2 linked regions of the Undibacterium sp. KW1 genome follow. The protein of the gene in region 2 interacts with the protein of the main gene of each other region in a pairwise test. Links are inferred from orthologs where the notes say so. Each region holds a gene or a part of one and is shown on either strand. Other genes may lie near its edges. The genes, in order: rpe and eno.

Region 1 (3,278 bases), 3.0 Mb from region 2 along the record:
AAGCCTATGAAGGAATAGCGTCCAAAACGCTCGCCACCCATGACGGATTCAAGCAAGAAAGTATTCTTGCCGGCATTCTGGGTTTGCGCGAGTTTCAGATACAGGGTGAGCGGGGTTTCCAGATCGGCGAAAGCTTCCGCAATCATGGGGATACGGTTGTAGCCTTGCGCGGCCAACGATTTGAATTCGAGTTCGGTCATGGTTTTCTTTCAACCGCCTGCCTGCTCCTAAGGCTTATGCACGCGTCTGCAGCAGCTAGCAGCGCACACAAATTCGCTCAAGAGAGTATGGACGGGTAAGACAGATTGATATAACAAGCAAGAAGATGTGCTTGGGATGTGCACAGCCACTCGCGGCATTCGTGGTTTAACAGAATTGCCAGCGTCGCCATAGCCAGGCCTCAAAAGTGCCTGGAGTGATCATGGAACGTTTGTTATCGATGAACATTCGTTATGTGAATGGTTTGAAAGTCAATGAGAGTTTTTCGCTGACAGCAGTTGTGCTGCTACCAACAGGGTTTCGACTATACCATCACTTTGAATATTTTGTACAGCTTCGCCGTGGTTGTATCCATACGGCACTGTCAAGACCGGGCAACCGGCAGCGCGGGCGGCTATCGCATCATTGCTGGAATCGCCTATGGCCAGCACTTGTGATGGCGGCAAGCCCAGAGCCTTGCAGGCTTCGAGCATGGGCAGGGGATCAGGTTTCTTTTTTGCAAAGCTGTCGCCGCCATAGACTTGTTCAAAATAAGAGCTGATTTCTTTCTTTTGCATCAGCGGATGGGCAAATGCCAGTGGCTTATTGGTAACGCATACCAGGCGCAATCCCAGGTCACGCATGGCCTGCAGACCTTCATGCACCTCAGGGTAAAGCTGGCTGTGATCACCATTGATAGCCAGGTAATGACGCTGGTAAGCAGCCAATGCATCAGTAAAGCGCGCTGCTACGCCATCCGCATCAAAATCCAGCGACAAGACTTGCTGGATAAGATTTTCAGAGCCTTTGCCCACCATGGTCTTGATGACATCTAGCGTCAACGGTGCCAGCGCAAAGCCTTCACGCATGCGGTTGATGGCGACCAGAAAGTCTGGTGCGGTATCTATCATGGTACCGTCAAGATCGATGATGGCGGCTTTGATTTGGCTGAACATGGTGGGGCGATCAGAGATAGGCTTTCCACCTGGAATGACGAAAAGCCTGAAGATGAATAGAGGGATTAAACCTTGGATAACTCAGCGCGCATGGCATCAATGATGGCCTTGTAGTCGGGCTTGCCAAATATGGCAGAACCGGCAACAAAGGTATCGGCACCAGCACGAGCTATTTCTGCGATGTTCTCGATTTTGACGCCGCCATCCACTTCCAGCATGATGTCGCGGCCAGATTCATCAATGATCTTGCGTGCTTGTGCGATTTTTTTCAGTGTATGCGGGATAAAAGTCTGGCCACCAAAACCGGGGTTGATCGACATGATCAAAACGATATCGACTTTATCGATGACGTTTTCCAGTACATGCAATGGCGTGGCAGGGTTGAATACCAGGCCAGCCTTGCAACCATGGTCACGTATGGTTTGCAGGCTGCGGTCTATATGTTCAGATGCTTCCGGGTGGAAGGTGATGATATTCGCACCTGCCTTGGCAAAGTCGGGGATGATACGGTCTACTGGCTTAACCATCAGATGCACATCGATAGGCACTTGCACATGTGGGCGTATCGCTTCGCACACCATGGGGCCTATGGTCAGGTTGGGAACATAATGATTGTCCATGACATCAAAATGGATCATGTCTGCGCCAGCGGCGACAACATTGCGGACTTCTTCTCCCAGACGGGCGAAATCGGCAGACAATATACTGGGAGCAATGCGGAAAGTAGTCATGATGGAATCGTGCTTGAAAAAGATATGCTATTTTACCTTGTGAGGGCAAGCGGCTGTTGTCTTCGTCTGGCACAATGAACATAGTTCATCATGAAAGAAAATTATGGCAGCGTATGAAATAAGTGTATCGGTGGCGACCCAATACCTCAAAGATCAGTCCGATCCTGAGCAAAACAATTTCGTTTTTGCCTACACTATCACCATCAATAATACCGGCACTGTGGCAGCGCAAGTCATTTCACGCCACTGGATCATTACCGACAGTACCAACCATGTAGAAGAAGTCAAGGGCCTGGGTGTAGTCGGCCATCAACCCTTCCTGGCGCCAGGGCAAAGCTTTGAATACACCAGCGGCAGTTCATTGAGGACCCCACAGGGCAGCATGAAGGGCACTTATTTCTGCGTGGCAGAAGATGCCCATCGCTTTGAGGCAGAGATACCTGAGTTTGTTTTGTCTTTGCCGCGTACCCTGCATTGATACTGGCACAGTCCAGGCTTATTGCGGATTTCCATTATCCTGGCTTTGCTTGCTTTGTTCTATAGGCTTTTTATCTTCCTTGGGTGGTGTTTCTGGTCTTTCTGGTGCGCGACCATGAAACATCGTCCACCAGACGATAAAAATCAGCATGAACATCGCTACGCCTGCTTCCAGCGCTAATAACCACATCGCATCCACCTCGCTCAATAAACTAAGCGCATTGTACCTGCTAATTTGTGTGCTTATTTGCGTACCTCATTACAGGTGCTGGTCCGGCGCATTACAATAGATATACCGGCATTCATGCTGCATATCACTACTTAATAAAATCAGGAGCATCTATGACATACGAATGTATTTTGACTGAAACCCGCGACAAAGTCGGCTTGATCACCCTGAACCGCCCCAAGGCCATGAATGCGCTGAATGATCAGCTCATGGATGAACTGGGCCTGGCACTGAAAGCTTTCGACAAGGATGAAAACATTCACTGTATCATCCTGACGGGCAGTGAAAAAGCCTTCGCCGCCGGTGCTGACATCGCCGCCATGGTCGGCTATAGCTTCATGGATGCCTATAAAGATGACTACATCACCCGCAACTGGGAAACCATGCGCCAGATACGTAAGCCAGTCATCGCCGCTGTTGCAGGCTATGCTCTCGGTGGTGGCTGCGAAGTCGCCATGATGTGTGACTTCATCATTGCTGCAGAAAATGCCAAGTTCGGCCAGCCAGAAATCAAGCTGGGCACTCTGCCAGGTGCTGGTGGCACACAGCGCCTGCCACGTGCGATCTCCAAATCCAAAGCCATGGACATGTGCCTGACTGCACGCATGATGGATGTGGTTGAAGCAGAACGCGCAGGCCTGGTATCCCGTGTAGTGCCACTGGACAAGTTGATGGAAGAGGCTTTCG
Region 2 (3,228 bases):
CCGATATCGCATAGCTCCCGTCAGCGCCGGTAGTAGCTGTCGCAAAAGAACTGGCAGATTTATTACCGGACTGATCAAGACTAAAGGCTGATACGCGCGCGCCGTTGATGCGCCCCTTTGCGACTATGCCGATAAGTTGCCGGCCGCTGTTACTGACAGCTACTGTAGCGCCATTCGCGTTATTGCTGGCGGTACTAGCACCGCCGCTTCCACCACCACAAGCGCTGAGCAATGCTGACAATAAGACGGGAATAAAAAATTGATACTTGTTATTTTTCATGAAGTAATCGAAGTTTGAGCACAAAAGCGCCCATGCATAAAAAGTACAAAATGCAGCTGGCATCTAGGAAAATGCAATATCTGCAATTTTGTTACGAAATGTAAATGCAAAAAAGACTGGTGATTCTAACACCAGAATGCTGCTTGACCACATACAGGACGAACAAATATGTGGCTATATGTATATGGGATGTAAATGAGGTATAACTGAGGAAGCACAGCCACATCAGGCTGACTATGAATACTATCAGCGCTTGACCTGGTCAGGCTGTGCAGTCGTTGAAGCAGGTGAATTGGCATCCAGTATCTGCACGAAAATTTCGTTCTTCTTGATCATGCCCAGCTCAAAACGGGCACGCTCTTCTACCGCATCTGTACCTGTCTTCAAATCCTGCACTTCGGATTCGAGCTTGCCATTGCGTTCTTTTAATTTTTCGTTATTTCCTTTTACCTGCGCTACCTGCCTGTCCAACTCCCAGACACGCAACCAGCCCCCTTACCCAACCACAGCGGGTATTGGATCAACATCAACAGGGCAGCAAAGGAAAGAGCTATCAAACGCACGGATAATTAAAGCAAAAAAATAAAAACAAAACCAATCTGTTTCCAAAAGCAGACCTACAAGAAAAAGGGGAACCCAGTTCCCCTTTTTATTTGCACGATACCAGATTACTTCAGATTATAGAAGGCGTCGCGACCAGGGTAGCTGGCAATTTCGCCCAAATCTTCTTCAATACGCAGCAATTGGTTGTATTTTGCCATACGGTCAGAACGGGACAAAGAGCCGGTCTTGATTTGCAAGGCATTGGTACCAACGGCTATGTCAGCGATAGTGCTGTCTTCTGTTTCACCGGAACGATGGGAAATAACGGCAGTATAACCTGCACGTTTTGCCATTTCGATCGCTGCAAAAGTCTCAGTCAAAGTACCAATCTGGTTAATCTTGATCAGGATGGAGTTGGCGATACCTTTTTGTATGCCTTCTTTGAGGATCTTGGTATTGGTGACGAACAAGTCATCGCCAACGATCTGGACTTTCTTGCCCAGTTTTTCAGTCAGGATAGCCCAGCCGTCCCAGTCGCCTTCGGCCATGCCATCTTCGATGGAGATGATAGGATATTTATCTACCCATGTTGCGAGCAGGTTGGTAAAGTCAGCGGAAGACAAAGTCAGGCCTTCACCTTCGAGGTGGTATTTGCCATCTTTGTAGAATTCGCTGGCAGCGCAATCCAGGCCCAGGGCGATTTGCGTGCCTGGCTCGTAGCCAGCAGCTTCTATCGCCTGGATGATCAGTTTGATGGCGGCTTCATGGTTATCTACGGAAGGAGCAAAACCACCTTCATCACCAACTGCTGTGGTCAAACCCTTGTCATGCAGGATTTTTTTCAGTGCGTGGAATACTTCAGCACCATAGCGAACTGCTTCGCGGAAAGTTGGCGCGCCTACCGGGATAATCATGAATTCTTGAATATCCAGATTATTGTCAGCGTGTGCACCACCGTTGATGACGTTCATCATAGGCACTGGCAATTGCATTGCGCCTGAACCGCCGAAATAACGGTACAGTGGCAGGCCAGCTTCTTCAGCAGCAGCTTTGGCAACAGCCATGGACACAGCCAGCATGGCATTTGCACCGAGGCGACTCTTGTTTTCAGTGCCGTCCAGATCGATCAGGGTACGATCCAGGAATGCCTGTTCATTCGCATCCAGGCCCATGATGGCTTCAGCGATTTCAGTATTGATGTGTTCGCAGGCTTTCAGGACGCCCTTGCCCAGATAGCGGGACTTGTCGCCATCACGCAGCTCTATCGCTTCGCGGGAACCTGTGGATGCGCCGGAAGGCACAGCAGCGCGGCCCATGACACCAGATTCCAGCAAGACATCACATTCAACAGTTGGGTTACCGCGCGAATCCAGAACTTCACGACCGATAATGTCAACGATGGCACTCATTCAATTCTCCTAAACAATCAAAATATCGAACAAAATATCTAACAAAATAATACGAATCTGATTTGCAAAACATCTGCTGGCTGGATATGCCGACAGATAAATAAAGCTGGCAGCTGTAATGACTTTATTACAGCCAAAATGATGGTGCAGATGATACCCCATTACGGGGACACTTCAAGCCGCACAAAACTTTATTCTTGCGGCTTTTTACGCTGATAAGCAAAAAAACCTTCCCCACAGATTAAATCATGCAAAAGCAGGTTCAAAAAGCCTGGCATACCCCATCAGTACAGTCTCCGGGGCCTGCTAACAACATTCTTTCAGGCAACTACATACCATCTTGCAAAAAAAGGCGAGCCGCAAAAGTGGCTCGCCTTTTAATCAGAATTTGCAGATAACAGACAAACCAGTATTCAAACTACCCAACTGGAGGTCTGCATCAAATCCCTTACATCTCATGCCTTGTTACCCTGCGCCTTTTTATGTTCTATCGCCGCCCTGGCGAAAGAGATAAACAAGGGGTGACCGTCGCGCGGTGTCGATTTGAATTCAGGGTGGTACTGCACACCCAGATACCATGGATGCACATCGCGTGGCAATTCCATGATTTCACACAAATCTTCTGTCGGTGTACGGGCAGATACTGTTAAACCAGCAGCCTCCACACGTCCCAGATAATGGTTATTGGCCTCATAGCGATGGCGATGACGCTCAGTCACGACATTGCCATAAATCTCGGACGCGAGCGTACCGGGGCGAACTGCGCAAGTCTGTGCCCCCAGGCGCATGGTGCCGCCGAGGTCGGAATTCTCATCGCGTGTTTCGACTTTACCGTCATGGTTTTGCCACTCATTAATCAGTGCAACCACAGGCTGTTCTGTCTCGGCATCAAACTCTGTCGAGTTTGCCATGGCCAGACCTGCCTTGTTACGTGCATATTCAATCAGGGCAACCTGCATACCCAGGCAAATACCCAGGTAAGGTATTTTGTTTTCA

Evidence for each region.
Region 1: the proteins of eno (region 2) and rpe interact in binary tests that used the Escherichia coli proteins (3 or more experiments, as listed by UniProt). The link is inferred for Undibacterium sp. KW1 from one-to-one orthologs.

What each region holds. Positions count from the first base shown.
Region 1 is NZ_AP018439.1:5,388,343-5,391,620, reverse strand. Bases 53-3,002 are described here. They hold rpe (ribulose-phosphate 3-epimerase), read right to left. Parts: upstream 1,886-3,002; coding sequence 1,220-1,885; downstream 53-1,219. Other genes in these bases: UNDKW_RS24185 (enoyl-CoA hydratase), read left to right, coding at 2,705-3,002; UNDKW_RS30030 (hypothetical protein), read right to left, coding at 2,382-2,552; apaG (Co2+/Mg2+ efflux protein ApaG), read left to right, coding at 1,989-2,363; UNDKW_RS24200 (phosphoglycolate phosphatase), read right to left, coding at 471-1,154; trpE (anthranilate synthase component I), read right to left, coding at 53-200. Outside these bases: more of trpE, read right to left, coding at 1-52; more of UNDKW_RS24185, read left to right, coding at 3,003-3,278. UniProt on the Escherichia coli protein: Catalyzes the reversible epimerization of D-ribulose 5-phosphate to D-xylulose 5-phosphate.
Region 2 is NZ_AP018439.1:2,391,082-2,394,309, reverse strand. What follows is about bases 91-2,990. They hold eno (phosphopyruvate hydratase), read right to left. Parts: upstream 2,233-2,990; coding sequence 949-2,232; downstream 91-948. Other genes in these bases: UNDKW_RS10735 (CTP synthase), read right to left, coding at 2,688-2,990; UNDKW_RS10750 (hypothetical protein), read right to left, coding at 91-280. Outside these bases: more of UNDKW_RS10750, read right to left, coding at 1-90; more of UNDKW_RS10735, read right to left, coding at 2,991-3,228. UniProt on the Escherichia coli protein: Catalyzes the reversible conversion of 2-phosphoglycerate (2-PG) into phosphoenolpyruvate (PEP). It is essential for the degradation of carbohydrates via glycolysis.